One region of the Neobacillus sp. plas4 genome, then DNA from elsewhere that is predicted to be linked to it. Evidence: predicted binding sites of a transcription regulator. Region 1 holds the regulator's gene; each other region holds the start of a gene.

Evidence for each region. The regulator Rex, encoded in region 1, represses fermentation and respiration genes when NADH is low (regulators of the CRP and FNR family bind a similar motif). The targets are predictions, from matches to a motif close to TTGTGAAATATTTCACAA.
Region 2: the regulator Rex is predicted to act here: its motif matches at 6,730-6,747, upstream of AC2TFD_RS03170 (cytochrome-c peroxidase).
Region 3: the regulator Rex is predicted to act here: its motif matches at 6,581-6,598, upstream of AC2TFD_RS20855 (cytochrome c oxidase subunit 2A).

What each region holds. Positions count from the first base shown of each region.
Region 1 covers NZ_CM170152.1:287,309-298,228, reverse strand. Annotated here, with positions in the region: gene AC2TFD_RS01585 (alpha/beta hydrolase family protein) at 1-1,041, opposite strand, end outside; gene groL (chaperonin GroEL) at 1,640-3,268, opposite strand; gene groES (co-chaperone GroES) at 3,322-3,609, opposite strand; gene AC2TFD_RS01570 (CPBP family intramembrane glutamic endopeptidase) at 3,886-4,608, shown strand; gene AC2TFD_RS01565 (YdiK family protein) at 4,605-4,805, shown strand; gene AC2TFD_RS01560 (cytoplasmic protein) at 5,359-6,066, opposite strand; gene AC2TFD_RS01555 (bactofilin family protein) at 6,080-6,796, opposite strand; gene AC2TFD_RS01550 (YhbD family protein) at 6,810-7,433, opposite strand; gene AC2TFD_RS01545 (redox-sensing transcriptional repressor Rex) at 7,552-8,205, opposite strand; gene moaC (cyclic pyranopterin monophosphate synthase MoaC) at 8,235-8,732, opposite strand; gene AC2TFD_RS01535 (ABC-F family ATP-binding cassette domain-containing protein) at 8,920-10,839, shown strand; gene AC2TFD_RS01530 (Gmad2 immunoglobulin-like domain-containing protein) at 10,878-10,920, opposite strand, start outside.
Region 2 covers NZ_CM170152.1:649,045-659,964, forward strand. Annotated here, with positions in the region: gene AC2TFD_RS03130 (iron chelate uptake ABC transporter family permease subunit) at 1-443, shown strand, start outside; gene AC2TFD_RS03135 (iron ABC transporter ATP-binding protein) at 440-1,201, shown strand; gene AC2TFD_RS03140 (siderophore ABC transporter substrate-binding protein) at 1,256-2,206, shown strand; gene AC2TFD_RS03145 (antibiotic biosynthesis monooxygenase family protein) at 2,260-2,565, shown strand; gene AC2TFD_RS03150 (hypothetical protein) at 2,642-3,127, opposite strand; gene AC2TFD_RS03155 (acyl-CoA thioesterase) at 3,786-4,181, shown strand; gene AC2TFD_RS03160 (hypothetical protein) at 4,312-5,097, shown strand; gene AC2TFD_RS03165 (alkaline phosphatase) at 5,317-6,654, shown strand; gene AC2TFD_RS03170 (cytochrome-c peroxidase) at 6,820-7,914, shown strand; gene AC2TFD_RS03175 (metal-dependent hydrolase) at 7,971-8,954, opposite strand; gene AC2TFD_RS03180 (glycosyltransferase family 4 protein) at 8,974-10,116, opposite strand; gene AC2TFD_RS03185 (phosphatase PAP2 family protein) at 10,145-10,672, opposite strand; gene AC2TFD_RS03190 (UDP-glucose dehydrogenase family protein) at 10,688-10,920, opposite strand, start outside.
Region 3 covers NZ_CM170152.1:4,152,473-4,163,392, reverse strand. Annotated here, with positions in the region: gene AC2TFD_RS20900 (hypothetical protein) at 1-349, opposite strand, end outside; gene AC2TFD_RS20895 (DUF2249 domain-containing protein) at 364-570, opposite strand; gene AC2TFD_RS20890 (DUF2249 domain-containing protein) at 586-828, opposite strand; gene AC2TFD_RS20885 (Crp/Fnr family transcriptional regulator) at 846-1,538, opposite strand; gene AC2TFD_RS20880 (hypothetical protein) at 1,668-1,814, opposite strand; gene AC2TFD_RS20875 (DUF2249 domain-containing protein) at 1,942-2,175, shown strand; gene AC2TFD_RS20870 (carboxypeptidase M32) at 2,361-3,869, shown strand; gene AC2TFD_RS20865 (b(o/a)3-type cytochrome-c oxidase subunit 1) at 3,929-5,593, opposite strand; gene AC2TFD_RS20860 (cytochrome c oxidase subunit II) at 5,595-6,071, opposite strand; gene AC2TFD_RS20855 (cytochrome c oxidase subunit 2A) at 6,280-6,429, opposite strand; gene AC2TFD_RS20850 (type III polyketide synthase) at 7,118-8,206, shown strand; gene AC2TFD_RS20845 (isoprenylcysteine carboxyl methyltransferase family protein) at 8,210-8,782, shown strand; gene AC2TFD_RS20840 (nuclease-related domain-containing protein) at 9,651-10,559, opposite strand; gene AC2TFD_RS20835 (dynamin family protein) at 10,715-10,920, shown strand, end outside.

The sequences.
Region 1 (10,920 bases):
GCTTTCTATCTTATATAGTCGAGCATCTTTCCCTTGATTTTGTAATATCTCAACCATCCGCTGATTATAAACTGTTGGGAATAGCATATCACTTGTACAGGATACCATTAATACCTTGGCTGTAATTCTATTTAACGCTTCCTCAAAGGAATGGAAATCATGTGCAATATCCTGCAACATTGTAGCACGGCTAGTATAATACCAATGGCTTGCATCAACCGTAGCTGAACTTACATTTTTGATTAATTCATATAATTGCTTTTCATAGGATGCTTTAGCTTTAATATCGAAATAAGGATCAGTTTCACTACTATCACGTTTAAAAGTTTGCTCAAAATATTCTGATGTATATGCGCCAATATTCATTAACTGGCAGGCTAAACGAGTCGCCTCATCTGGTCCATCGTTATCCTCATAATCACCATTATTCCATTTTGGATCCAACTCAATAACCCGCATGGCGTGTTGACATACATTGAATGCTGTATGAACTGGAGTTTGTGAATTGGTTATGACACCAATTAATCTCTCCACCATTTCAGGATAGAGAACTGAACAGTTAATAGAGATAATACCACCCGCAGAGGGTCCCATAACAGCATACAATTTTTTAATGCCTAGTTGTTTTGTTAAAAATTCATGTTGAATTCTAGCCATATCTCTATAATTAAATTGTGGGAACTCAAGGCCATATCTCTTTCCTGTTTCTGGATTAATTGAACGTGGACCAGTAGTGATAACCTTTGGATTTTTCACATGTACATTCGCAATATTATCTGTACTGATTACAAAGAATCTATTTGTATCGACCGCTTTTCCAGGGCCAATTAAATCATCCCAGTATCCTGGAAGAGGATCTTCCGGTGTATATTTCCCTGCTGCATGCGAAGAACCACTAAAATAATGATTGACTAGGATAACATTAGATTTGTCTTCATTTAATTCACCATATGTTTCATAACCTAATGTAACCGGAATGGTTTTTCCACTTTCAAAAGTAAAGTTATCGACAGTAAAACTTTGCTTTTCAACATAATTCATATCCATTTTTTATTCCTCCTTGAAATGGAAATATTATATTTGATTGAAAATTCACCACAGAAATAAATTATGAGTTGTATGGTATATTTCTAACTAGGTTTATACCAAAGATGTGATACAGGATTACTATAAGTATATTTTCAGGGTTAAACTTCTTAATTTCAAGATAAGAATTCTTCTAGTTATTCACTAAATAGATGAGTATCAATTACTCCTCCCATATGCCCCAGCTTTATAAAGCGAATTAGTGTGGGAACAGTGAGAGAGAATAACGATAGGGTTAAGGATCCAGCAATAAAAAAGTAGCTCATATGACGTTTGTTACAACTAAACATGAAACTGATGATTTTTATAAGTATAATAACATTTTAGTAAAAAAACTATGTAAATACTTGTTAATCTAATCAAAATAATAGTACTCTCCATTTCAGTGGGGATGTCATATAAGAAATGAAAAAAGAGGCTTCCCAAAAGTTCAAAGAACTTATGGGAAGCCTCTAATTATTAACCTTATAAAGGTTCAATGTTACCCTTATGTTGCCCCTTAAAGAGCATTACAAGCAAGACCCCTATAAAATCAAGGGATAGTGGGCTGATATTACATCATGCCGCCCATTCCACCCATGCCGCCCATGTCAGGCATTGCAGGAGCGTTCTTTTCTGGCTTGTCAGCAACAACTGCTTCAGTTGTTAAGAACATAGCCGCCACAGATGCAGCGTTTTGAAGTGCTGAACGTGTAACCTTAGTTGGGTCAACGATACCAGCGTCAACCATGTTTACCCACTCACCGCTTGCAGCGTTGAAGCCTGTTCCAACTTCTTCGCGCTTTAAGCGATCAACGATAACAGATCCTTCTAGACCAGCGTTGTGAGCGATTGTACGAACTGGCTCTTCGATCGCACGTAATACGATGTTTACACCAGTTTGGATATCGCCTTCAGCTTGAATTTCAGCAACTTTGCTGTATACGTTAAGAAGGGCAACACCACCACCGGATACGATACCTTCTTCAACAGCAGCGCGAGTAGCATTCAAAGCGTCTTCGATACGAAGCTTGCGCTCTTTTAATTCCGTTTCAGTCGCAGCACCAACTTTAATTACCGCAACACCGCCAGCTAATTTAGCTAGGCGCTCTTGTAATTTTTCACGGTCAAATTCAGAAGTAGTTTCTTCTAATTGAACACGGATTTGGTTTACACGAGCTTGAATCGCAGCAGTTTCGCCTGCACCTTCAACGATTGTTGTGTTTTCTTTTGTTACAACAATTTTAGAAGCACGTCCTAAAGATGTGATAGTAGTTGTTTTCAATTCACGGCCAAGCTCTTCAGTGATCACTTCACCGCCAGTTAATGCAGCGATATCTTCAAGCATTGCTTTACGACGATCACCAAAGCCAGGAGCTTTAACAGCAACTGCATTGAATGTTCCGCGAAGTTTGTTCAATACTAAAGTAGAAAGTGCTTCTCCTTCAATATCTTCAGCGATTAACAATAATGGTTTGCCTTGTTGAACTACTTGTTCAAGGACAGGAAGGATTTCCTGGATGCTTGAGATTTTCTTGTCTGTGATTAAGATATATGGATTTTCTAAAACAGCTTCCATTTTATCTGTGTTTGTTACCATGTAAGCAGAAGTATATCCGCGGTCAAATTGCATACCTTCAACCACATCTAATTCAGTTGTGAAGCCTTTAGATTCTTCGATCGTGATAACACCGTCGTTACCAACGCGCTCCATCGCTTCAGCAATTAAATTACCTACTTCTTTATCATCAGAAGAAATAGCAGCAACTTGTGCAATCGACTCTTTGCCTTCGATTGGCTTAGAAATAGCTTTTAATCCTTCTACAGCTGTAGCAACAGCTTTTTCAATCCCTTTACGGATACCCATTGGGTTTGCACCAGCTGTAACGTTTTTCAAACCTTCACGAATCATTGCTTGAGCAAGAACCGTTGCAGTTGTTGTACCGTCACCAGCAACATCGTTTGTTTTGCTAGCTACTTCAGCTACAAGCTTAGCACCCATGTTTTCAAAAGCATCTTCTAATTCAATTTCTTTCGCGATGGTTACACCGTCATTTGTAATAAGTGGTGAACCAAACTTCTTTTCAAGAACGACGTTACGTCCTTTAGGTCCAAGTGTAACTTTTACTGTATCTGCTAGAGCGTCAACACCACGAAGCATTGCGCGGCGTGCATCTTCACTAAACTTAATTTCTTTAGCCATGTTCAAAAAACCTCCTCGTATTTTTTAAACTCATTATTGATTTTTAAAAATCCTTATTGTCCAACTACAGCAAGGATATCGTTTTCGCGTAAAATTAAATATTCGTTTCCTTCAAACTTCACTTCTGTACCAGAGTATTTTGAGAAGATAATACGATCGCCTACAGAAACTTCAAGAGCAACACGTTCGCCACTTTCAAGCACTCTGCCTGTACCTACAGCAACAACTTTTCCTTCTTGAGGCTTTTCCTTAGCTGAGTCTGGTAACACGATACCGCTTGCAGTTTTTTCTTCTGATTCAACAAGCTCAATGACAATACGATCACCTAATGGTCTTAACAAATCAAACAACCTCCTCAAATAGATATGTAATTCTGACTTATTAGCACTCTCCTTACTTGAGTGCTAACACAATTATTATAATAATAAATGCATAGAAAATTTGCAAGTATGAAGCTAAATTTTTTTTTACAACCTTAACCAGTATGCGAATCATTCAAAGGAATATACATATCTCTAAAGATAAAATCATTAAAATTGAAACGAGCCTGCGATTATTAGTAAAATGGAGAATAGGTTAAAATAAGAAGAAGGCTTCTCTAAAGGAGATAAAACAATTTGAAAAGAGAATATTGGATTATTTTAATTGTTTATATAGCCATGCAGTTATCCAGCATTGTAGGAATACCGGGAATGATGTTTTTATTTGGCTATTTAGGGATAAATCAAGGCTTAGTTGTCCCCTACTGGTTAATTTTCAGCTTTACCATTGCCTTGCTTATTATTCTTTTCCTATTACGAAAGGAAATTAAGAGTCCTAGCCTGAATGAAAGAAGCAGTTCATTTGGATTTTCTGCTGTATGGGCTGTATTTGGTGTTTTCCTCGCCTTATTCGCCCAAGCCCTTGCTGCTAATATTGAACAGCTTATTGGTGTTGAAATGGGCTCAGAAAACACACAGCAAATTCTTGCCATTATTGAATCCTTTCCCCTTGCTATGGTGGTCAGTTCAGTAATCGGTCCCATTCTGGAGGAAATCGTTTTTCGCAAAATTATTTTCGGTTCTCTTCATAAACGGTTGAACTTTTTTTTCTCAGCATTAATCAGCTCGGTCATCTTTGCCCTTGCCCATATGGAACCGCAGCATATTCTTCTTTATTCTGCAATGGGCTTTACCTTTGCTTTTCTCTATGTAAAAACAAAACACATCATTGTACCGATTTTCGCCCATGTCGCCATGAATACATTGGTTGTCGTGATTCAATCTGTTTACAAAGATGAGATAGACGAATTCATTCGTGAGGCAGAATCGATTCAAAACTTTATCGGAGGCTTTCTATGAGACGTTCACCTATGTTTTCCGGGATTATCTATTTTGTTTTAGGAGGTTTGTTTACCTATTTTGCCATTGAGGATGTTCAGCAAAACGGCTGGGGATTTTTCAGCTACCTGCTCGTTTTATTGGCTACCTTTGACTTTGGTTCAGGTATACGAATGATCTTCCTTCACAATAGATATAAGGAAAAACCAAAAAAATAACAAACCAGCCTTTTCACTTTGTGGGTGAAAAGGCTTTTTCCTTTGGCTGTTTTATTGTTCATTGTTGATTATCTGTATAGCGATATAAAAGATTGATTAAGGACATATCAGGAGATTCTTCAATGAGATTTGTCCTTCATGACAAGGATGAAAGACATCTCAGGAGTTTCCTTATCGAGTTTTGTCCTTCATAACCAGGATGAAGGACATTTCAAGAGTTTCCTCAACGAGTTTTGTCCTTCATAACCAGGATGAAGGACATTTCAAGAGTTTCCTCACGAGTTTTGTCCTTCATAACCAGGATGAAGGACATTTTAAGAGTTTCCTCAACGAGTTTTGTCCCTCATAACCAGGGTGAAGGACATTTCAAGAATTTCCTCAACGAGTTTTGTCCTTCATAACCAGGATGAAGGACATTTCAAGAGTTTCCTCAACGAGTTTTGTCCCTCATAACCAGGGTGAAGGACATTTCAAGAATTTCCTCAACGAGTTTTGTCCTTCATAAATTATTTTCGAAAAATACCCCACATCAGTCTTTAACAAAGCCCTTCCTCTAAAGCTTTATCTTTGTTTTAACCGTGGAACTTTGATCATGTGCTAATTCCGTCGTATACTCCACTGTCCCAATTTGGCAGCCAGTGCCGATTTTTACTCGTTTACCGCGAACGATGTCAGCTTTTGTATTTTCCAGGTAAATGTCATCACCTTCGATAACTTTAGCGGTTAGAGTTCCTGTATCTTTGCTAAAAGGAAGAAAAGAACTTTTTTTCTTAACACTTATGACCCCTCCGCCAATTTCCTCCGCTGAACTTTGCCCAAAACGCAATGAAATTTTTATCTTATCGGCATTAAGAAGACCTTTGATTTCAAACCCTCCTGTTGATTCAAAGGTTTCATATTCGACGTCTCCGTTTACAGATATACTGCCTTTTATATTCGCTTCTTCTCCCGTTAAATCCTCGCCCACTTCCAGCATCCCAAGGATTTTAATTCTTTTTAAACCAGCTCGGCCGCCAACCTCCATTGATCCCATAATCAGCGTTTCATCGGACTGTAAATCCCCTTTTACCTCTGCCTCGCCGTACACTTTGATCGACCCTGTTTTAACACTTTCTAATGCCTCACTTGTTCCATACACATGAATAACGGAGCATTCGATATCATTCACAATCGTGCCTTCTCCTCGAATGCTGATTTTGTCATATTGACCGCCAGGATAACTGCCAGACCCTTTAATCGTTAAATTTTGCATTTTTGCCATTTCTCTTCCCCCCTTAAGCCTTTCGGACTTCTTTGACCACTGCTTTTTCATCCATCGAAAATTCTCCCGAATATTCTACAACACCAATAAGGCAATTCGGACCTATCGTAACGTTGTTTCCTCGGACAACAGCAGCCTTCGTATTTTCGATTTCAATCCTATCGCCTTCAATTAATTCTGTTTCTAGTTGGGTTGGAATGAACGCTTTTAATAAACAAAAAAATGGCGATTTTTGTCTAATAAGAATCGTTTGACCGCCAATCTCTTTTGCTCTGCACTCAGCAAAAATCGTGATGTCGATCAGATCAGCATTTAACAAACCGCCTATTGTAAATTGTGATTCTGCCTTAAAGGTTTCCGCTTCACAATCTTCTCCCACCGTCATTCTACCTTTTATTTTTATCTCATCACATTTGATTTTTCCGCCAACAGAAGCTTTCCCTGATACCTTTAAATTTTTTACAGCCACATGATTTTTAACCTTTGCAGTGCCATCAATCGAAAGGAATTCTCCTTCTATTGATCCGTTTATTTTCCCATTCCCGCTAATCTTTGCTGTAGCGGCTGCCACATTCCCATTTACTGTCCCTAATCCACTGCATTCAAACTGGGTACATTCTACATCAGTATTAATCGTTCCTTTACCATTTAAGGTAACACGTTCAAATTGTCCCCCATTAGATGACCCAAGCCCATTGATGATGAGGTCTCCTCGTTTTTTCGTTTCCATCGTTCATTCCCCTTTATACGAATCTCGCTTTGATTTCTTCCATACATGCATTTATTGAAATATGTGAAACCAGTTTCGTTCCTGAATCAAAATGGTATCCTTCCGTATTCATTAGCAATAGGCATTGTGTAACCCCTAATTTTCTCGTCATCACCAAGTCCGTTCTTTTTTGCTTGATTTGATCCCTGTTTTCAATCAATACCTGCAAGAGCATTTTCCCTTCATCCAAATTAATTTCTCCTGACTGCAGCAGCTTTTCTAAAATAAATACTTCCAGGATCCTTGAAAAATGAAACGAAAGATTTCCCTTTTCATTTTCCAGATAGAAATCCATTACTGGACGAGAAACAATGTTACGTCTCACTAATTCATCTGCTTCAAGTTTTATATCGCTTACATTTGGGGAAAACATATCTGCCAATTCATCTAAGGATAGATTTTCTTTCATCGTTTGAATTTTATCAATTCTCTCTAAAATCTTTTGTTTAGGAAAAAAGGTCTCCTGTCCGGTAAACGTTGATTTGCGAATAAACCAATCTTCTGGTATTAAGTCTTTTCTTTTCCATCTATATAATTGTCCATAAGAGATTCCGGTCAAGTCTAATAAATCTTTTTTTGAAATTAACTCCTCATTCATCTTTATAACCCCTTTCCAAATACAGTGTAACATAACACTGTTACGCTAGTAAAGTTCACACTCTCTATTTCTTATCGACAAAAAAAGACCTTTTCGGCTGCTGAAAAGGTCTTTACTCTTATTCTTCTGTATCATCAGTTGGATAGTGCTTTAGGAAATAGATTAGAGATTGCAGTTCAACTGCTAAGTCTATATGGTGCACGCGAATAGATGGAGGTACATTTAATCTTGCAGGTGTAAAATTTAATATCGCCTTTATATTTGAATTTACCAGGCGGTCGGTAATCATCTGCGCCACAGGTGCTGGCACTGTTAGAATGGCTACATGAATATCATCATTCTTTAAGTACTCTTCTAAATCATCCATCGGATAGATGGGAACATCCCGGATAGTTGTTCCCATCTTGTTTGGATCGACATCAAAGGCACATTCAATTCTTGTATTATTATTTTTTAAAAAGTTATAATTTAAAAATGCTGTACCGAGATTACCAACACCTATTAGAGCTACTTTTGTTAATTCATCTTGGTCCAGCGTTTTCCGGAAAAATGTTAATAAATAATTGACATTATAGCCATATCCCTTTTTCCCTAAGGCACCAAAGTAGGAAAAGTCTCTGCGAATGGTTGCCGAATCTACCTTTACTGCCTCACTTAGTTCTGCTGACGATACCCTCTGTTTACCGGAGGAATGTAGATTCTTTAAGAATCGATAATATAAGGGCAGCCGCTTTGCTGTCGCTTGTGGTATTTTCATTGTTTCATTACTCATATTCTCCCACCCCCTATAGTTAATAATTGTTACCTTACTGATTCCGTTCTATGGAAATCTCCGTTTTTCCCTCCGGTTTTTTCAACCAAATAGGTCTTTCCAATTACCATACCTTTATCCACTGCCTTACACATATCATAAACGGTTAAAGCACATGTGGAAGCAGCTGTTAACGCTTCCATTTCCACACCTGTATTTCCTTTTGTTTTGACAGAAGCTGCAATATTTAATGTAAAAGCCATATCATGTTCCTTTTTCCATGAGAAAGATATATTTACCCCCGTCAAAGGAATAGGATGGCACATCGGGATGATATCCCACGTCTTTTTTGCTGCCATTACCGCAGCAACTTGAGCTACTGCAAGAACATCGCCTTTTTTCATTTCATTATTGGTTATTTTTTCGTAAATTTCTTTACTAACAGTAATGCTGGAATGAGCAAGTGCCGTACGAGTGGTTTCTGGCTTATCGCTAATATCCACCATCTTCGCTCTTCCTTCTTCGTTAAAATGAGTAAATTCAGACATAAACAGTATCCTCCCACCAAAAATCATACTATATTTTTCACAATTTGTCTGTGAAACTTTGAACTCATGATAAAAAATTACATGATTTTATGTTTGATTATCCCCTTACTTTCCCCAACAACAAGGCAGTTTATTGCCGACAATCCCCGAATGAGGTACACTTATTAGAGTAATTGAGGTGAAAACAATGATATTATTACAGGTTAATCAATTAGCAAAATACTATGGTGCAGACCTTATTTTATCGAATATAAAACTAGAATTACAAACCCGTGATCGTGTGGCACTTGTGGGACGAAACGGTGCTGGTAAATCGACATTATTGAAAATCATTGCCGGGCATTTATCCCATGATGGCGGGGAGATTATTAAGCCAAAGGGTGTAAGTATTGGTTATTTAGCTCAGAATACCGGTTTAGAATCACATTTATCAATTTGGGATGAAATGCTGTCCGTATTTGAATCATTAAGACGTATGGAAGCCGCCATCAGGCAACTAGAGGTGCAGATGTCAGACCCTGCTGCTATCGAGAATACAAGCAGCTATGAGCGCATTCTAAAAGAATATGACGAGCTGCAAGTGAAATTCAAGGAACAAGGCGGCTATCAATATGAAGCAGATATTCGCTCCATCTTACATGGATTAAATTTTCACGATAGCTCATTAATGATTTCCAGCCTAAGCGGCGGGCAAAAGACGCGTTTAGCGTTAGGAAAACTGCTTTTATCAAAGCCTGATATTTTAATCCTGGATGAACCGACAAACCACCTTGATATTGATACGCTTACTTGGCTGGAACAATATCTTCAAGGGTATGACGGAGCCATCTTAATCGTTTCACATGACCGTTATTTCTTAGACAAAGTAGTAACGCAGGTTTATGAAATTTCGCGTAAACAAATTCAAAAATTTATCGGGAACTATAGTGCGTATCTCGATCAAAAAGCAGCCAGTTACGAACGTGATTTGAAGTTATACGAGAAACAGCAACAAGAGGTAGCCAACCTTCAAGATTTTATCCAGCGCAATCTAGCCCGTGCCTCCACGACGAAACGAGCACAAAGCCGGCGCAAAAAGCTTGAGAAAATGGATCTGATGGATCGCCCATTAGGGGATGAGAAATCTGCAACCTTCTCTTTTGAAATTGAGAAACAGACCGGAAATGATGTTCTAACAGTGGATTCCCTTGCGGTTGGTTATGATGGACAAAAGGTATCTGAGAATATTTCCATGCGGGCTTACCGTGGTGAAAGTATTGCTTTAGTAGGTCCAAACGGAGTTGGGAAGTCTACTCTTCTAAAAACCATTATCAAAAAACTCCCTGCTCTTTCCGGGAAGGTTCTATATGGTGCAAATTTAGCCATTGGCTACTATGACCAGGAGCAAGCTGAATTGACCTCAAATAAGCGCGTTCTCAACGAGCTTTGGGATGAATGGGCGTTAATTAGTGAAAAGGAAATACGTACTGTCTTAGGCAACTTCCTCTTTTCGGGTGATGATGTATTAAAAATTGTCTCCACCCTGAGCGGTGGTGAAAAAGCAAGGCTAGCCCTCGCCAAACTAATGCTTGAGAAAGCAAATGTCCTGATATTGGACGAGCCAACCAACCATTTGGACCTAGACAGTAAGGAAGTTCTTGAAAATGCCTTAGTCGACTACCCCGGAACGATTATTTTTGTATCACATGATCGTTACTTCATTAACCGAATTGCAACTAAGGTAGTGGAGCTTAGCGCCCATGGCAGTACTGAATATCTCGGGGATTATGACTATTATGTGGAAAAAAAGCTTGAGCAGGAAGAGCTAAAGGCTTTAGAAGCTGCAAGTGTGAATAAAAGGCAGACACAAATGGAAGTACTAGAGAAAAATAACTATCATCAGGATAAAGAAACCAAAAAGCTCGAGCGGCAGCGGAAAAGAAAATTAGAAGAAATAGAAATTCGTATAGAAGAACTGGAAACACTCATTCAAGATTTCGAGGAAAAGTTATGTGAACCAGAAGTATTCCAGGACCATGAGAAGGTCTTGGAAATTAACTTGAAAAATGAAAAAGCAAAAGCTGAACTCGAACAGTTAATGGATGAATGGGCCGAACTGGCGGAATAATAAAAAAGGGGCTTGATGATTATGTCCAAGCCCCTTTACTATTTAATAGGAATCGTTAGAATGTTTGTTTTTGATCCATCT
Region 2 (10,920 bases), 360 kb from region 1:
TCAACAATATCAATTCTGACTTGGTCTGGCTGGCAATTATCATAGTCTTGCTTGTGATGATTTATGCTTGGCGTTTTTTAAAGTATTTGGATGTGTTATCACTAGGGCGGGACACAGCTATTAATTTAGGTGTTCCATATGATTCGATTGTTAAAAAAATGCTTGTGATTGTGGCGGTTTTCATTTCAATCTCAACTGCTTTAGTAGGACCGATTACTTTTTTTGGGTTAATTGTTGCCAATCTATCTTATCAATTTTTCAAAACATACAAACACACTGTCCTAATAATGGGTGCGATTTTCATGAGTGTGATCGCCCTTGTTGGCGGACAATGGGTGGTTGAACGTGTCTTTACATTTTCAACCACGTTAAGTGTGATTATTAACTTTATTGGTGGAGTCTACTTCATCTACTTACTGTTAAAGGAGAGAAAAGCTGCATGATTAGTGTCCAGTCATTGTCAAAGTTTTATGGGAAAAAGACAGTTGTAGAAGATGTGACTGTTGATATCCAGCCTCGGAAAATCACGAGCTTCATCGGACCGAATGGAGCAGGTAAATCAACCTTATTATCCATGGTCAGCCGGCTTCTTGATTCGGATACAGGTGAAGTGCTAATAGATAAATCCGATGTAAAAAAGATGAAGTCGAATGAGTTTGCTAAGAAGGTATCAATTTTAAAACAGTCTAACTATATGAATGTTCGTCTTACAATTCGTGAACTTGTTTCTTTTGGACGTTTTCCCTATTCGAAGGGAAGGTTAACGGAGGAAGATGTACGGATTGTAGATCAATCACTTGAATACATGCACCTGACTGAAATGCAGAATAGCTTTTTAGATGAGTTATCCGGAGGTCAAAGGCAGCGGGCATTTATCGCCATGGTTATCGCACAAGATACGGAGTACATCTTACTTGATGAACCGTTAAACAACTTAGATATGAAGCATTCCGTGCAAATCATGAAAATATTGCGCCGCCTTGTGGATGAGCTTGGAAAAACAGTGGTCATCGTGCTCCATGATATTAACTTTGCGTCCGTTTATTCAGATCGAATTGTTGCGATGAAGGACGGTAAGGTCGTGAAGGACGGACCAACAGAGGAGATTATCCAATCTGCTGCATTAAAAGAAATTTACGATATGGATATTCCGATTCAGCAAATGGGCGGCTGCCGTATCTGTGTATATTTTAGTTCATAATTAAAGGCTTTTTTAACAATCATTGCGAAAACAGCAAAAAGGAGAGATCACGATATGAAAAAGTGGAGTTTTTTAGTTGTTATGATTTCTATGATTTTTGTATTGGCCGCTTGTGGCGGTGCGAAGGAAGAAAGTAAGTCAAATACAAGTGATGGAAAAACAGCAGCAGCGGAGAAATTAACGATTGAACATAAGTATGGAGAAGTTGAAATTAATAAAAATCCAGAAAAAGTAGTGGTATTTGATTTTGGAATTTTAGATACATTAGATGAATTAGGTGTAGAAGTAACGGGAGTTCCACAGACGACTATTCCTTCTTATTTAGAAAAATACGCTGGTGAAAAATATACAAACGTTGGAAGCTTGAAAGAGCCAGATTTTGAAGCCATTCATGCTATGCAGCCGGATGTTATCTTTATTTCTACACGACAAGCTGAATTATACGAACAGTTTGCAGAGATTGCTCCAACTGTATATGTGGAATTAGATTATACAAAATACATGGAGTCGTTTGAGAAAAATATGAACCTTGTTGGTGAAATTTTTGATAAAAAAGACGAAGTCGCAAGCGCTGTTGAAGAGATCAACACAAGCGTAGAGGAGTTAAACAAAAAAGCTTCACAACTTGATAAAAAAGCGTTAATCGTCTTAGCAAATGAAGGAAAAGTGAGCGCGTATGGTCCAAGTTCTCGTTTTGGAGTCATCCATGATGTGTTTGGATTCGGAGCAGCGGATGAGAAAATTGAAGTATCCACGCATGGTCAAAGCATTACCTTCGAATACATTATGGAGACAAACCCAGACGTATTGTTTGTTATTGACCGTAACTCAGCTGTAGGCGGAGAAGCTGGTGCAGAAAAAGTAATCGAAAATGAACTAGTCAAAAAGACAACAGCCTATAAAGAAGACAAAGTTATCTACCTTGACCCAGACGCTTGGTACTTAAGCGGAGGCGGATTACAATCTGTAAAAATGATGGCGGAAGAAATCGAAGCAGCATTATAAGTTGCTGAAGTAGAGGTACGGTGCCTGTCACCATTATTGAAATGAGGGAGTTAATGTTTTATCAAATTAGAAGAATCATTGTTAAAGAAGGTTTTGGTGAGCAGGTAGTTGAGAGCTTTTCTAACCGGGGCGGCTTGTTAGCACAGCAGCCTGGATACCTGGGGAGACAGATTCTGGTAAAAAAGGTTCGTCGCGGCGAAGAAGAAGTTATGGTGATGGTTCAATGGGAATCTGAAGAATCCTGGAAAAACTGGGAGAAGAGTCCGGAGCATATCGCTGGGCATAAAGCAAAGCGCGGGGCAGAAAAACCCGAGTATATTGTTGAATCAAGCATGGATCTATACTATGTTAAAGGGTAATAGACCGTGATAGTGATTGAAAGAGGTTGACACCGAGAGGGGAGAGGTTTTTCCCTTTGTGTCAGCCTCTTTTTGGTTATTTTTTTTCAATCTCCACGTTGTGTTCTTCAGCCAGAGCGTCTAGTTGATCATTATAGTCCTCGATTTCAAGGCTCCCCTCTTCTAAAAGTTGATTGGCTTCATCAATGATTCCGGAATCTTGTTTTTCAATTGCCTCAATGATTTTTTCAAAGGCACTATATTGTTTCTGTGCACCTGACAGGTAAATCGCATGTATCTCCTTCAGTTCATCACTTTCAATGCTTACAGTCTCTAATTCGTTCAACAAATCGGTATACGTGGGAATTACTTCATTTACAAGCGCATCATACATGGTTTGATCATCTGTATAGTTTGCACCAGCCACACCCACATACGCAGAAACCGCCTTCTCCTCCAGTGTCTGAGCAGTCTTCAACTCCTCATTTATATAATTCAAAATGTCATCCTGAACAGGCCCGCCACAACCAGCCAAAACAAGCAAACACCCAAACACCGCCACGGCCAACACTCGCTTCACCATCACACCACCTCCACCCAACATTATATGAACCACCGGAAGTCCACTATGTATTAAGAATAGAATGGTGATAAAAAGTGGTTACAAAAAGTGGTGATAAAAAATGGTGACAGGCACCACTCGTGGACACTTTCAACCCCAGGTGGACACTCGGCATACACTTTTATAGAAATTGTCTCAAAAACAATCAAATGCCTAACAATTTTTATGCCAGTCCATCATTAGATAAAGAAACAAGATTAATTACGAATAGGGGATTGAAATGGCGAAGAGGAATAGGGGCAAAACGATTAATTATCTGCCATCAAAAGGCCGCGGGACTTGTCCGTTGTGCGGGAGGACAAGAATTAAGCTGTTATATCCGCAAAAGAATGAGTCTAATCAAACCATTAAAGTATGCAAAAACTGCCGGCTAAAAAAATACTAGACGTTGTTCCTAAGGAGTTTCCTTAGGAGCTTCATTTTTTAATAGGGAAATATATATTTAGAGTTTCAAAACTAGTTTATAGTTAGTTGTTTTAGGTTTGTTATGCTAAGGGGGAGAAGAGATTTTAAAGGCTATCACAAGAATTCTTTTCCCTGCTGTGTCGGGCTTTTGCAGGTATTCCAGTTGGGTGCAGTGAAATACATATTATGATAACAATTGGAGGGGATGGGGTTCATGGATTATACTGAAAAAGAAGTTGTTGTGGAAACAAACCAATTTCATGTTAGTAATGTGCAACTCTATGAATATTTGGATGAGGCACGTACAGATTGGTATAAATATATTCGTATTGCAGGAGTTGAACCTGTATTAGTACATATCAGGGTGGATTTTAAGAAGGAAATCTTTTCAAAGGATAGGCTGCAAATTCGAACTTCGCTTGAACGGGTAGGGAGTACTAGTTATACTCTGAAGCAACTAGTGCTGAATCAAAAGGATGAACTAGCTGCTTCTGTTGTGGTAGTGCTGGCAACCATTGAACGTGAAAAAAGGACAAAGGTTACGGTTCCAAATGAGATTCGCAATCTTCAGGATAATCCATTCGGTTTGGATTTATCTCTGATTAAATAAGTAATGAAAAATCCCAAGGAGTGGTATCCTTAGGGATTTTTTTCTGTTAGAAAGTATTTTATTTTGACTTTTTTAAAGATTTAGATATGATAGAACAGGATTCCAAAAAATAACTATTTATGGAGAAAATATGAAAAAAGTATTTTTGATTATTGGGATACTAGTGGGGTTAATCGTTTTATCACCATTTTTACTGTTAGGAGTATATGCTTTAGACTTTGTCTACTATGGAGCAAATGAACCAAAAGCTGAAAAAGCTGCATTAGAATATCTGAAGGAAAAATATGGCGGGCAGTTTGAAATCGATGATGTCGAATATACAAAAATATTAGGCGATGATGAGGGTGATTTTACCCTTCAGATTCATCCTTTGGCTAATGCAGAAATGACTATCACGGTGAATGTTTCTGAGAATTATCAAGTAACAGAAGACAATTATAAAGAGGAAAATTGGGGAGAACAGTTTAAAAAAGAAATGCTGCCTCCGGTTGCAGCTATTTTTCAAGACGCAGGAAAAATCTATGCTTATGGTTCTTTTCCTGATGAGATTGGGAAGAAGTATCGATTTGAAGACAGCTATCAAACTATTTATAATGAAAATCCTCTTCAGAGCTTCGAACGTATCCATGTAGTAAATTTTGCAGAGCCTTTTGAAAAAGAGAAAGAGTTACAGAAAATTTACGAGCTGTGGGAACTGGTCAAAGATAGGCAATTTAAAAACAATAATATTGAAATCAATTATTATCCAAAAGAGCTTTATGGCAAATTAGCTGCCTCCCCCTCAGATATAAATCAATTTGAAAATGAGTATCGTGACAAAATGTTCTACTTCTGCAGATTCTCACATGAAGAAGAACATGAAAAAACAGTCACATCACCTGAAGATATAGAAGGTTTTTGTAGAGAGTTTAAGTGATAAGATTTGGTGTAAAAAATGACGAAAAAAATTTGGTGACAGGCACCACTCGTGGACACTTTCCACCTCAGGCGGACAGTTGTATCAAAAAAGGGATTGGGCATATCATGCTCAATCCCTTTTTTTCTATTATGTCGGTAGTTGTGTTTTTGTGGATAATTTGTACTCCCTATATCCATAATAATTATATTTGATTCAGGATAATATAGGGGGGATTTTATGTTCATGAAACGTCATGGTAAATGGATTTTTTTAGTTGCTATCAGCTTATTAATCACAGGAACCTACTATCCGGAGATAGGTAAAGCAAATGAGAATAGTAGTGGAATTAGAAATATTATTTTTCTAATTGGTGATGGGATGGGTGTATCATTTACTTCAGGATATCGCTATTTAAAAGATGACCCGGCTACTATCGAGCTTGAATCAACAGAGTTTGGACCGTATCTCGTGGGCCAGCAGACAACCTTTCCGAATGACCCAAGTTATAATATAACAGATTCAGCAGCTGCAGCAACCGCAATGGCAACTGGTGTAAAAACCTACAATGGGGCAATCGGCATAGGGAGCGATCACGCAAAATTGAAATCTGTCCTAGAAACAGCAAAGGAAAAAGGAAAAGGAACAGGGATCGTTGTTACTGCCCCCATCACCCATGGGACCCCTGCCGCTTTTGGTGCTCATGTATTCAACCGGAATAGCATGGATGCCATTGCGGACGAGTATTATCAGGATTTAATAAATGGCAAACATAAAATTGACGTAATGCTTGGAGGAGGCTCCGATTTTTTTATCCGTAAAGATAGGAACCTTGTGAGAGAGTTTGTCAAAGACGGATTCAGCTATGTTACGAACCTTGAAGAAATGGAAAAAGATCATAATCCTCAGGTACTAGGGCTCTTTGCACCGAAAGGGCTGCCAAAGATGATTGATCGTTCTAAAAGCATACCATCTCTGGATGATATGACCACTTCTGCAATAGAACGATTAAATCAGAACAAAAATGGTTTTTTTCTTATGATTGAAGGAAGTCAAATTGACTGGGCCGCACATGACAATGATATTGTGGGTGCTATGAGTGAAATTGAAGATTTCGAGAAAGCATTCAAAGCCGCCATTGAATTTGCAAAAAAGGACGGACACACATTGGTGATTGCAACGGCTGACCATTCAACAGGGGGGTTATCGATAGGAGCACAGGATCAATATAATTGGTTAAGTTCTGTGATAAAAGCGGTTAAGCGCACACCTAATTACATGGCCGCGGAAATAGCCGAAGGAGCATCTGTCAAAGAAACCTTAACGAAGTATATCGACCTGCCTTTAACAAAGAATGAAATAAAATCAGTAGAAAGAGCAGCAAGAACCATGAATGTCAGTACCATAGACAGCGCCATTAAAGAAATAATAAACTTGCGTTCCTTAACAGGATGGACAACCAAAGGACACACAGGCGAAGACGTAAACGTCTATGCGTACGGACCGGGAAGCGAACGCTTCGCGGGTCAAATTGATAACACTGACCATGCGAAAATCATCTTTGATATCTTGAAATAATGCGGTGCCTGTCACCGACGGTGACAGGCACCGCTCGTGGACAGTGTCCACCTCAGGCGGACACCTGGAACAACTTTACTAATTTCTTCACAATGTGGAGCTCCTTTTTAATAAGCCCAATTTTATAATGGTGATAAGATAAAAAACATGAGGAGCTTTCTTACTATGAATAGGTTAGTGAAGGGCACGGTTTTAACAACCTTAATTTGTATCGGTTTATCAGCGTGCGGAGGGCAGGAAGAGGTTAAGGCACCAATAAAGCAGCCTGTAAAGGAGCAAGCCGCAGCGCAAGCGAGTGATCTTGATCCAAAGAAGCTTCTAACTAGTCTCCGCAATCATACAACACTTGTTCCAATTGGGGAGGTACCGGTTCCTGAGGACAATCCGATGAAGCCGGAGGTACTTGAACTGGGGCAGATGCTATTTTTCGACCCACGGCTTTCTGGGAACAACGAGGTTAGTTGTCAAACGTGTCATGACCCTGGAATGGGCTATGGAGAAAATCAGGCTACCTTTAATACGTATACTGGCGGATATGGGGCAAGAAACAGCCCTACGGTTATAAACGCAGGCTATTACAGTACAAATTTTTGGGATGGCCGCGCTGCTTCGTTAGAGGAGCAAGCACTTGGACCAATTGAAAATCCTAATGAGATGAACCAACAGCTAGATGAACTCATCCAAGAACTATCTGCGATCCAAGGCTATCAAGAAAAGTTCCAAGCGGCATTTAACGATGGAATCACTGAACAAAATATCGCAAAAGCGCTTGCTGCCTTTCAAAGGCAAATCGTTGTAAAGGACACACCCTACGATAGGTTTCTTGAAGGTGAAACAGAGGCGCTGACAAGCCAAGAAATCAACGGCTTGAGATTATTTACAGGAAAAGCATTTTGTGTGACCTGCCATAATGGGCCGAACCTTTCAGATAACAATTTTTACAATATTGGTATCAATACCCAGGATAAAGGCAGACAAGCTGTGACGGGACAAGAAACTGACCTGGGGAGAATCCGTACACCTGGCCTTTATGGAATTACTCACACGGCACCATACATGCGGGATGGCAGTCTAGCCACGTTAGAAGAAGTAATAGACTACTATAACCGCGGGGGAGATAACCACCCGAATAAGAGCTTTTTTATGCAAAAATTCATGAGTCCCCTAGGCTTAACAGAACAAGAGAAGGCTGACTTATTAGCGTTTTTAAAAACCTTAGGTGGGGAGCCGCCGGTATTTAAAAAACCAGAGCTTCCATAACAAAAAATCCTAAACCACCCGGCGTTTTGAGTAAAACGCAAAGTGGCTCAGGATTTTTACTTTATTGACGCTGCCAAGTTCTTAATTACCCTTTTGTAATGTTTAATAGACACTAGTTTCCCAGAATAAGAAACCTGTTTTTCGTTACCTAATGAAATAAACACAATAGCAAGCTTAGGGAAAAATTTCTTTGAGCGAAAACGAAGATCTTTCCAATAAATGAAATAGCCGCTTTTCCTTTTTTGAACAAACGGGAAGGCATAATGAGTACTTCTAAGAAAGTTATCTACCTGCTGATCTTTACAGCTATATAAAACTAACTCCGGGTATTCTATTTTTTTGGAAAACGTATGCTCAATCCATAATTGGCTTTGCGAATAAGTTCCAAATAAAAAGTCCAAGTCCGTTTCAATCAGAATGCTCCACTGGAAAGGTGAAGTTTTAGGAATCAATTTTATTTGCAGGGCATTTTGAAAATGCAGTGTTAGTTTCCTTTTTAAGAGCAGGGCTGCTGTCAAACGGATCAAAAGGTAAAAGACGATTACTAGGTAAATAACAGAAAACACACTGCCTGGAGCATAGAAAGGCAGCAGGCTGAATCCAAGAATATGAAACATTATTATATAGGGGTCGACCAAGGGAAGGAAGTCTAAGGAAAACCATTTTGACGAAAATGGGCGAAATGCTTGTGTCCCATTTACGTTAAATAAATCAAAAAGGACGTGGATAGATACAGCAAGTAATGTCCAGAAAAATAAGTGGGAAAAGGAGGTGCCAGTGAACGGAATGAGTAAACAGGTTGAAATGAGTAATGACCAAATTGAGATGGCCGGCAGAGAATGTGACAACCCGCGATGATTTCGGTAATAACAGCTTTTCCCTTTGAGACGATACATGAAATCGAAATCAGGAGCATTAGAACCAACTACGGTTCCAATCAGGACAGCCGTTGATAAGGTGCTGTCGGTTGAAATCATCGGGTCCATTTGAGCAAGGGCACCTAGGCCGAAGCCGATCATAATATGAGAAACTGTATCCATATCCTACTCCTCCTCACCTTCAAGCATATATCTTTTTTACAGGCTCATCGATCACAGAGTAATAATGGTTCACTAAGTTTTCGAATATCTGGTCCCACTTTTGAGTAAGTGCATATCTCCTAGCATTAAGCGCAATTTGAGCCCTTAGTGAATCATTCGTTAACAAAAGAACAATACGCTGGAGAAAATCCTCTGCATTGCCTGGCTCACATAAATGCCCCGTACCGCCATGTGTAACGATATTTTTCACTCCGCCAGAATTTGCCCCAATGACCGGTGTCCCGCTTGCAAGTGCTTCTAGAACAACATTGCCAAAGGTTTCAGTTGGCGATGGAAAAATAAATAAGTCTGAAGCTGAATAAACTTCTGCTAATCCTTCACCTTTTAAATAACCTGTAAAGGTCATATTGGCTGGCGCAATCATTTTAAGTTCTTCAAGGAGCGGGCCATCCCCGGCAATTATCCAGTGTACCTGTTCATTTATCCCAGCAGGTAAAGAGTTTGCGATTTTCATAAGAGTGTGTAAATCCTTTTCTGGGGCCAACCTTCCTACAAAAGTAAGGGTGAATTTTTTAGAAATACCGTACCGGTGACGAACACTCGCCTTATCATAATTGGGATGATAAAGCTGGCAATCGACACCCCTTGGCCAGATTTCCAGGTTTGAAAATCCGCGGATATTTAGCTTTTCTAGCGTATCCATAGATGGGACGAAGAGTTTTTTAAATGGGCTATGAAACCATTTCATGTACTTCCAAAGAGGTTTAGAAAGGAATTCTAGGTCATAAAACCGTAAATAGTCACTGAAATCAGTGTGATAGGAACCGACAACCGGAATATCTAATTTTTTAGCAAAATAAACACCAGAAAGACCGACAGTAAATGGTGTTGCAACATGAATCAAATCTGGGGAGAATTGCTCTATATCTGACTTTATTTGCAAAAAGTTTGGGAAAGCTACCCGGCATTCGGGATACAGGAACAAGGGCAAGCTTTTTAACCTGTGAATATTGTCTGAAACATATTCATTTGGAACAGAATTAGGAGCGAATACCTTATAGGAATGCCCTTGATTTTCAAGATAGTGAGTAAATCGATTGAGTGTCCGTGCAACCCCATTTACATCTGGAAAAAAGGTATCAGTGAAAATAGCAATTTTCATAAAAACCCTCCTCTACAAGTCCTGCATCTTAGTTGATTAAGAAAGAAAAACAAAGACTTCCAAAGCTTGCACCAAGAATAGCTCCTGCAATGACATCAGATGGATAATGAAGACCCAAATAGATTCTCGAAATCCCAACACATAGCCCTAAAGGAATTAGACAAAAGGCTAATAAGGGGTTAAGCAGGACAAATGGGACAATAACTGAGAAAACCGCTGTGGTATGACCAGATGGAAAAGAATGATCCTTTAATGGATTAGGCAAAATCTTCGTGGTTTCCAAAGATAAATATGGCCTCTTCCGAGGGAAAAGCTTCTTTACCAGCTGCACCGGTATATGACTCAGAGCCAAGGACACAGCGCTAGAAATTGCTGCGAGTCTAGTTTGGCCAGAAGAAAAGATAATAAGCAACAAGGCCGTTACACTGATAAAGAATGCTCCTCCTATATGCGTTATCGTGCGAAAAAAGAGATTAAAAAACTTCTTATCAAAATGGCTATTAATCCCTTGAAATACTTTGCATTCGAGGTGATAAAAGGATTGAATTATTCTCATGGTAGGATTCTCCCTCTATTTTAAAGATATAGGCTTTACATTTGAAATAACAGGTCTGCCAATCGATACGTAAGTAATGGGGTATCGTTGAACTTCTCGTAGTGCATAGCAATTTCGTCCATCCAGCACAATCGGTTCTTTCATATAGGCAGCGAACGTATTCAAGGGCAGATGCTTTATTTGCTCCCACTCGGTGGCAATGACAGCAAAGTCTGCGTCTTTAAGCGCTTGTCGAATATCCGTACTGT
Region 3 (10,920 bases), 2.3 Mb from region 1:
CTGGCAGGAGTGCGTTCTGCGGCGAAACATATAGCAACCATGAGAACGATCCAATTCCTATAGCAGTCACAAAAAACTGAATAAAGCCAAATTTTTCATTCCATATCTTTGTTAAGAATGCTACAGGAACAAGCTGATACATTGCACCCATCGCTGCCATTAGTGCCCAGCCTAAGACAAGCATGTGGGCTGCTGACCAAATCGCGGGTATCCGGAAACTGCCATTCACAAGCATTTGGCCATTTACCAACACAAGAAACTGTGATATCACGAGCGCAAATAAACTAAAAATAATAAATGAAAAAGGAAGCTTTATGTTTGTTTCACTTCCCGTAGTCTGTGGAACCATATTTGTACACCTTCTTATCGGAAGATTTCAATTTTAAAACTTCCGTCGTTTTGTGGTTCTGTTCGTTGCTTAAACCCGAGTTCTTCTAGCTGTTCATACAAAAACATCGGTCTGCGGTCATTGATGATTGTTAAGACTTCACCTTCACCAAGGTTTTCTAAAGCTGCAAGAGTCCTCATCATTGGCTGTGGTGGTTCTAAACCTCGATTATCTAATACCATTCTAATCACCCTTCATTATTCTGATTTCTCATTCTTTGTAAAGGTAACTTTCCAGTGCTTAGCTTCAATTTCCTTTGCTTCATGGCTAAAACCTTTTGCTTTCAATACCGCAAACAATGGAACAGGCTTGAAAGGAGCGTGGAGGATAAAAATATCATTATTCTTTACTTCCTTTATGGCCTCCATAATTTTTTGGAAAGGTTCAATCTTATTTTTTAAATCTTCTCTAACATCAAGCTCAATAATTTTTTTTTCCATTTCAAACATCTCCTTTTTTAATAAAATAACTCTTGCTTAAGACCCTCGCGGTCGATTAAATAAAAACCTTCTTCACGTTGATGAACATAGTCTTTCTTTTTTAAAAGGTTGATGGTTCTGCTGACTGTTTCTCTTGAGGTTCCAATCATATTGGCCAATTCGCGGTTCGTAAATTGTGTCGTTAGCTGAAACCGGCTGCCTGCTTGTTCACCATTTGATTGGCAAAGTCTGATAAGTAGTAATACAATTTGTTCAAACGTATTATGAAGGACCTGAGCCTTCAATCTTCCTTGGAGGTCAACAATCTTTTCACCTAACACTTTGAAAAGCTTTATACAGAGCTCTGGAAAAGCAATAAGCGTTTCTTCAAATTGATCAATCGGTATAACAATAAGATTTGCCTCTTCTAAGACCTCTGCATGCGCTGGAAAGTTTCCATCTCGGAAAAAGCCGGCATGTGGAAACATCTCTCCCGGTTCTAGCACGGAAACAATTTGTTCCTTCCCCGAAAAATCAGTTTTATAGATTTTAATTTTTCCAGAATGGATAAAAAATACCCTGTCAAGTGGATCATCCTGCATAAAAACATACATCTTCTGCTTGTAGAAACGTGTCAATGCGATTTTTATAAAAGGTTCCAGTTCCACATCGGATAGTTCTTTGAATAGAGGAACATCTGATAATCGCTTTTTTATGTCCTCTTGTTTCATTAACATCACCTTCATATTAGTAATTCTTGATACCATTTTATCAATGATTGGCTGAAATGAATGTGACCTCCATCATAGATGTGAAAATTATTCTCAATGAAAAAATCAAGTAAAAAAAATCCGCAAGAGCTAACTTTGCGGATTTTCCTCTTCACTCGATTCATAGCAATCAAAGCAATATAACTTTCGCTCATCAGATTGGACTCCGTTTAGGAAGCCGTCTAAGCAAAATATCTCTTTAGAGCAAGTCGAGCATATACCTACTAATTCTTTCATCGTAGTTTCTCCTTCCAGATATACATATAAGCAAAATCATCCCAAAGGTGTGATGATAAGCACTAAAGCATTACTATCAAATTTTTATAATGAAAAAGAAGTTAAACAAATAAAAGGAGTGAAAGCATTGCAAACTTATGCAAAGATTATTCACGTACCAGATTTCCCGCCGCGAGAAAAACACCCAACCATTTTCAATGGTTTTGATGAGCTAAAACCAGGTGAATTTATGCAAATTGTAAACGACCATGACCCTAGACCACTTCAATATCAGTTTATGATGGAAAGACCTGAACAATTTACATGGGAATATGAAGAGCAGGGCCCAGAAGTTTGGAAAGTTACAATCGGTAAAAAGTAAAATGCTAGTTTAATTTGAGAAACAGTCTAAACCTCTCTATAATATTTTTTAATTTTGTTATTCCGAAACATCCTCTTTCCCTATAAATACTTTACAACAGAATTTAGTTTCTGTTGTTTTTTTTATCCATTAATTCTCAGAAAAATGTGATAAAATGGGATGGTTAGGAAAAAGGAGGATTTATTATGAGCCTTACACCAGAGCAAATAGAAAAGAAGTTTTTAGAATACGTAAAAAAAATGAGTGCCTATAATGAGGCATTAGGACTAATCTTTTGGGACCTGAGGACAGGTGCGCCAAAGCAAGGGATAGATCAACGGTCAGAAGTAATTGGTGTTCTCTCATCTGAGGTCTTTAAAATGTCAACATCTGAAGAAATGGCAGCATACATAGCAATTTTATATAAGAACAATCTACCTGAAACTACTAGGAAAATTCTAGAGGAATGCAAAAAAGAATACGAACGAAACAAAAAGATTCCAGCAGAGGAATATAAAGAATATGTTATACTCCAATCAAAAGCTGAAACAGTTTGGGAAGAGGCAAAAGATAAGTCTGATTTTGAAATGTTTAAACCTTACTTAGAAAAGCTGGTCGAAACGACAAACAGATTCGTAGATTATTGGGGATATGAAGGAAATCGATATGATGTTTTGTTGGACCTATATGAGCCAGGAATTACCGTGGAAGTTCTTGACAACGTATTTGGGGATTTAAGGGATAAAATCGTCCCACTAGTGAAACAAATCGCAGAATCGCCGAATAAGCCGAAAACAGAATTTTTATTTGAAACATTTAAGAAGGAAAAACAACGCGCATTTAGTTTGGATATTCTTGAAAAAATGGGCTACAATTTCAATGCCGGCCGACTGGACGAGACGGTGCACCCCTTTGCGACAGGTCTAAATCCAGGGGATGTCCGGGTTACCACAAATTACGATGAACAGGATTTTCGTACAGCCGTTTTCGGTACCATCCATGAAGGCGGGCATGCCTTGTATGAACAAAATATTTCAAAAGAGTTAATTGGAACGCCATTGTGTACGGGAACTTCAATGGGCATCCATGAATCACAATCGCTATTCTATGAAAATATGGTAGGACGCAGTTTTTCTTTTTGGAGGAACAATTATGAGCTTTTAAAGAAATATTCAACCGGTCAGTTTGATCAAGTTGCAATTGAGGATTTTTACAGAGCCATTAATGAATCGAAACCTTCACTTATTCGAATCGAGGCAGATGAATTAACGTATCCACTTCATATTATTATACGTTATGAAATTGAGAAAGGGTTATTTAATGGGGAGATAAAGGTTAAGGATCTCCCAGAAGTTTGGAATAAATTATATCAAGAGTACTTAGGCATCACACCGAAAAATGACGCCAGTGGCGTTCTTCAGGATGTTCACTGGGCGGGAGGAAGCTTTGGGTATTTTCCATCCTATGCATTAGGATACATGTATGCGGCACAGTTTAAGAAGAAAATGCTCGAAGACCTGCCAAACTTTGACCAACTGTTAGAGGAAGGGAATCTGCTGCCTATTAAAGAATGGCTAACCAAAAACGTTCATCAATATGGTAAGCTTAAAAAACCGCTTGAAATTCTAAAAGATATAACAGGGGAAGGCTTAAATGCCCAGTATTTAGTTGATTATTTGTATGATAAGTATGGAAAGGTATATCAATTAAAATAACAATAATGAAAAGAGGGTGTCCAAAAGTTAGACTTTTGGGACACCCTCTTCTTTATAATTTACCAAGAACTCCAAGTCTTAAAACCTTCTGATCCCGGAGGTGCATTTTGAATAATATCAATAAACGGTATTGTGTAAGCGAACAAGATAAGTGCAGCTGTAATTCCAAGCCACAGCTTCCAGTTTTCAAAAATCATTGGTGCTTTTTCCTCCAAATTCTCTGCTTCGCCAACAGGGAATTCCTCGTCTCCCTTTGGTGCAAAGAAAGCAAGATTAACAAAAATGATAATCATTAGTATGATTCCAAGGAATAGAATGGATCCGCCAACCGCTTGCGCGATTTGGTATGGAATCCATTCCATAGCCTGAGCTGAGTCGCCATAAGTAGAGAAGGCAGAACGTCTAGGACCACCTAGTAAACCTTGGAAGTGCATGGCACCTGACATAAAGACCATACCGATAAACCAAACCCAGCCTTGAATAATTCCTAACTTGTTCATTGCTTTCGTTAATTTGCGTCCAGTTAAGTGTGGGACAAGCCAAAAAGTAATTCCAAAGAATGTCAACACAACAGAAGTTGCAGCAGTTAAATGGAAGTGACCTGTTACCCAAATCGTGTTATGAACAACTTGGTTCATTTGGTTGGAGGCGTTGATGATACCGCCTGCACCGGCAGGGATAAAGCTGGCCATCCCAATGAATGGAACTGTAAAACGAGCGTCATTCCATGGAAGAACCTTGAACCAGCCAAACAGTCCAGTAGCCCCTTTAGAGCGTCCATATCTCTCAAACGTTGCAAATAAAGAAAATGCCGTCATCAGCGATGGAATGATAACCATAAACGTTAAAACGACCTGTAAAAACTTCCATGCTGGATCAATTCCGGGCTCTGTCAATTGATGGTGGAAACCAACTGGAATTGAGAATAGTAAAAACAGAATAAAGGATAGACGTGCTAATGAATCTGAGAAAATTTTACCGCCAATAATTTTTGGTATGATTGCATACCAGCACATATAAGCGGGAAGAAGCCAGAAATAAACGAGCGGGTGTCCGAAATACCAAAACAATGTACGGCTGACAAGGACATCAACTGTATCTACCAAGCCAAGTGACCATGGAAGTAACTGGAATAATACGGTTGCAGCTACTCCCAATGTTGCTACAATCCACATGACTGTATTTATGATGGCCATAAAGCTTAACAATGGACTAGGTTTACCTGGATTATTTTTACGCCATCTGGAATAAGTCATAATCTGGGCAGCACCATCAAACCAGCTTCCGATTACTACGAATGTCATACCTAAGTAAAAGATCCAGTGAGCCTTCAGTGGTGCGTAGAATGTATAAAGAACAGATGCTTCTTTAAGTAAAACCATGGTTGCAGCCATGATGGTACCGATGGTCATCACCCAAAAGCCAATCCAGCCAATCCGTCTTGCAGCTGGTGAATGGGTTCCTGCAGTTCGGCTGACAGCTGCATATTGGAATCCCATGATGAAGAATGTTGTTAATACTAGCCCCATCAAAACACCATGTACAGTTAAAACTTGATAATAATCAATACCCCATGGAAGCTCGAATTTACCTGAACGGACGAGGGTCTGTAACAGCCCCATTAGACCGCCTAAAGCAAGAGCAATAAAGGCAACATAAAAGTGTGCCATCGCAAGCTTTCCATCACGTGGATCAACTTTTAATTTTGTTGTTTGGCTAGTCATTTTATTTAACCACCTTTATCTTAGAACTCATTAAGTGGTGACCGGTACCACAGTACTCGTTACATACCACTAAGTATTCGCCTTCTTTATCGAACGTTGTAACAATTTCGTTCACATATCCTGGCTCAAGCATCATATTGATATTGGTTCCTGCTACTTGAAAGCCGTGAATAACGTCCTTTGTGGTGGCAATAACTTTTACCTTCGCTCCCAGCGGTACTTCTACTTCTCCAGGATTATAGAAGAATGCAGAAGCAACATACACTAATTCATAATCCCATTCTTTTCCTTCTACTTTGTTTAATCCAGGTTTGTCAAACGGAGCCTCTGTATCTACCTTTTTTGGATCAATGGTTGTTAAACAACTAGGCGGCTTGTTACCCAAGTAAAAAGCGCTTACCCCTACAACGGATAAAAAAACAATAAGTGCGCCAACACCGAAGATCAACCAAATTTTTTCAAACTTATGCATATGCATGGTTTTTTCCCCTTTCTCTCTTTAAGGCTCTTTTCTTAAACACTGTTTCTTTTTGGAACAATTGTTCTAAGTTATCTTGGGATAATAGAAAATTGAATAAATTTAATTAGAAAAGAGCCTGCAAACTAACTCTAAAGCGCAAAATAACTATTTCCACGTTAAAATCGGCTTTAGGATTTTAACAACAACTTTACGAAAACAGTTATTATTAAAAACGGTCTAAAAATAAGAAATAGACACTTATCCATGTGACAACTATAAAGATCCCCAAAAAGAAAACGGATGCTAAAGTCCCTTTAAGAGAAGAGCTGTCTTCAATTTCTGTTTTTTTGTTTGTTTTAAGTTCCGCTTTCGCCATCCCACAAGACTCCCTTCAGAAAATTAAAATTAAATAATAAGTTCTCTTTCATAATACAAAACAATTGTGAAGAAAAAATAACAAAATTGACAGTTCACAAAAGGTTCATTCCTTATATATCCACTATGTTAATGTTATAAAATTGATATATCAGTGATATATATCACAATAGTAGTAGGGTAGTTGTGGATAAATTGTGAACTGTCACTTAGTGCCTGTGATATAAGTAATTGATTATGACTTATTTGATGAAAAAGCTTGTTTTTTTAGCTGTTGTCACAATTATGAAAATTTTAAATAGAATAAAAGAAGCATATGAGTTTTCCGAGAAGCGAGCGTGTTATTGATGGAAAAATATTATTGTGAACCATGCCGTCTCCTCTATGACAAAATACAAGATTGTAAAATCTGTGGGGTCTTGGCAGATAAAAAGATTAAGATTGAGGTTCAAACACAATCAGAAAAAAAATAAACGATTGTGTAGACGATGGTTGAGGTGATGTCGAATTTTTTGAAATTGGAAAAGTTTTCGTAATGAATACATCCACTATCCGGGTTATAATCAAAGAGCACAACAACAACAACCTTCAAAACGTTTGCTTCCCTCTCGCAGGGAAGCTTTTTTTTATACATAAATCTCCTTTATTTGGTAAAAATACCAATACATACATTAAAGGAGTTAGAACGAATGCCTTCGATTCTTTCAATTGCAGAAGCAGTTCCCCCTTATGAAATTAAACAAGAGCAAGCGATGGACTTTGCCAGAGAGCTTTTTACTGAGAGGTTCAAGGATATCGAAAGATTGCTTAAAGCCTTTCAAAATGGACAAATCGAAAAAAGGCATGTGGCAAAAAATATCGATTGGTATAAAGAAGAACAATCATTAGCAGAGAAAAACAATGCTTATATTGAATCGGCTGTCACTCTCGGTAAGCAAGCCATTGTTAACTGTCTAAAAAATGAGACATTTTTGTCTAGAGAAATAGATTGTCAAGAAATAGACGCCATCATCTATGTCTCAACAACGGGTATGGCAACTCCGAGTATTGAAGCTAGAATCATGAATCTATTGCCATTTCGAGCACATACAAAAAGAATACCAATATGGGGTCTTGGTTGTGCGGGAGGTGCTGCTGGCTTATCCAGGGCATTTGAATATTGTAAGGCATACCCTGAAGCGAAGGTATTAGTGCTCTCTGTAGAACTTTGCAGCTTGACTTTTCAACGGAATGATTTCTCAAAGAGCAACTTAATTGGGACGTCTCTATTTGCAGATGGAGTCTCCTGTGCATTAGTTTGTGGGGACGAAGTAAATCTTCGTTCCTCAAGTGCAAAAAAGACTGTACCCGAAATAATAAATACTCAATCTACCTTGATGCCCGATTCATTAGATGTTATGGGATGGGATATTCGCAATCAAGGACTGTTTGTTGTATTTTCAAGAGATATCCCAAGTATTATCGAAGAGTGGTTAAAACCTAATGTAAGTAATTTCTTAACAGAAAATGGGCTGGAGCTAGAGGATATTGAACATTTTATTGCTCATCCTGGCGGAAAAAAAGTCATAGATGCCTATATAAAATCCTTGGGAATTCCTGCGTCCATGACAGACATATCACTTGAAGTATTAAGGAATTATGGGAATATGTCTTCGGCAACGATTTTGTATGTTCTTAAACGATTTATGGAAAACGGTGGTGAAAAGAATTCATATGGACTCTGTACCGCTCTTGGACCTGGATTTAGTTCAGAATTGCTATTACTGAAATGGGGGTAACAGATGATTCTTTTTATTATTTTTGTTTCAGTGTTAATTATTCAGCGTTTACTTGAGTTAGTGATTGCTCGAAGAAATGAAAAGTGGATGAAAGAGCAAGGGGCCATCGAATATGGAAGGGGTCATTATCCTTTTATCGTGCTGATGCATGTATTGTTTTTTCTAGTTTTATTTTTCGAGACTTTTACCTTTTCACGTGAAATATCACCTATCTGGCCTTTGTTTGCGCCTGTGTTTGTTGTTGCTCAACTGATTAGAATCTGGGCCATTTCTTCTCTCGGTCGTTTCTGGAATACAAAAATCATTGTCTTGCAGAACGTGGAGGTCGTTAGAAAAGGACCTTATCGTTTTATCAAACATCCCAACTATTTAGTCGTGACGATTGAACTTTTGGTGGTTCCATTACTTTTTGGCGCATACATAACAGCCGGTCTGTTTACGCTATTAAATGTATTGATGTTGTCAATCCGCATACCAGCAGAGGAAAAAGCACTGCAGGAGCTAACAGAATATGGCGGCAACTTTGAAAAATGTAATCGATTTCTGCCGAAATTGTTAAATAAATATGACAATTAACTTTTTGTATTGAAAATGATTATCACCTGTGATATCCTATTTTTAAAGGTAATGAAAATCATTCTCATTCAATTTGAGCGGATAGGAAGGTGTATCTTATGGCTTTTGCATTAGTAGGTGGAACGGTAATTATATACGCATTTGTCATGAAACACGTCTTAAAAAATGTAACGCATTAATAGGATGTTTTTTTGAAGCCAAGGCGAGTGCCTTGGCTTTTTTTGTGTCTTTGGGAGCTGGAGTGACTGAATAGAATTCAGAGAGAGCATTTAGGTAAATGCAGGAGGGTTGGAGTGACCGAGCAGCAATCAGAAAAAGCATGTGGGTAAATCCAGAGGAGCTGGAGTGACCGAAGAGCATTCAGAAAAAGTATTTGGGTAAATGCAGAGGAGCTAGAGTGACTGAAGAGCATTCAGAGAGAGCATTTGGGTAAATGCAGGAGAGCTGGAGTGACCGAAGAGCATTCAGAAAAAGCATTTGGGTAAATGCAAGAGAGCTGGAGTGACCGAAGAGCATTCAGAAAAAGCATTTGGGTAAATGCAGAGGAGCTAGAGTGACCGAAGAGCATTCAGAAAAAGCATTTGGGTAAATGCAAGAGAGCTGGAGTGACCGAAGAGCATTCAGAAAAAGCATTTGGGTAAATGCAGAGGAGCTAGAGTGACCGAAGAGCATTCAGAGAGAGCATTTGGGTAAATGCAGAGGAGCTGGAGTGACCGAAGAGCATTCAAAAAAAGCATTTGGGTAAATGCAAGAGAGCTGGAGTGACCGAAGAGCATTCAGAGAGAGCATTTGGGTAAATGCATGAGAGCTGGAGTGACCGAAGAGCAATGTGAAATGCATTTTCGGTCACTCCACCATATATCAAATATTATTTATAATAAGTAGAATGTCTTGCCCCCATTACTTGATAATGTTCCTTCAAAATCCGCCGGATCTGTTTCCTAGATTCAATCACCTGACACCACTCAAAAATCAAATTTGTGGTTATTTTTATATTTGGAAAAAGTAGCTGAAGCTCCTTAACAGCCCGCAGTATGGCTTCCTCCACTGTCTCCACACACCCACATGAATGGCAGACTAATATATTTCCATCATACGAAATAGAAAAGGAATGGCATAACATGCAGCATGTTCCCTTTTTCAACTGTTGATAGTCGTATGGCGGTAATCGAGTGTATGGAGAAACTGTTTTATGGGCCTTCACTAAATCCTCGGCAAGCCTATAGTGGTCATCGTTAAGTATAGAAGTTCTCCCATTTAATTCATCAAAAAATTTATCGAGCTGAGTGGGATAAATAATCGGCTTGTTCAATGGTGCCTGATAGAGGGTGAATGCGGGATTGACAAAGAATACATTTGATTTTATAGAAGTAGAGTATTTTTTCTTTTGGAGAAACTGGCGAAGCAAGGTGTCACTTCTTTTAATTTGGTCCAGTGGATTCTGAATCTCCGTATCATTCATTGCGAAAAACTGATCGGACTTATAATAATAATCGCCCTCGAAGTTTTTCACTTCACAAGGAAAATGGGTTCCTTGGCTGATTATAAACGAATCTATTTGAAAATTGGTAGAATTCTTCTCCAGCAATAAATCATTTAAAATCAGAAACTTATTTGAATCAAGCCCTTCAGTAATTTGATCAAACATCAGCTCACCTTTGAATCCTTTTTCTAAGTTAGAAAAAATTTGTTTTGCTTTGCTTGGTAAAGTCATATGGTTATCCAAAATCCGAAAAATCTTCATCTCATCTGACTCAATACGCTCTTTATATGCCATAATCCACTTCCTTTCGTCATTCTTTAATCATAACTGAGTGGAAAAAATAAATGCGTGAATATTATGTTAACAAATTAAGAATTCACGATAGGAAAAGTTTGAATTATCGTATAAAATATAAAATATTACAAAGTTGTGAACAAGGGGAAGAAATCATGGTGCAAACAGCTAATAAAACAGAAACGATTCCATCGCTTAAAAATAAGATTCTTGCTTTATATGAATACCTTAATAAAGCGGGGGACGCAGAAAATGCAGAGAAGACAAAGCAATTAGCTAAGAAGCTTCAAAACCGAGAGTTTATGATTGCTTTTTGCGGTCACTTCTCAGCGGGAAAATCGACGATGATTAACAAAGTAGT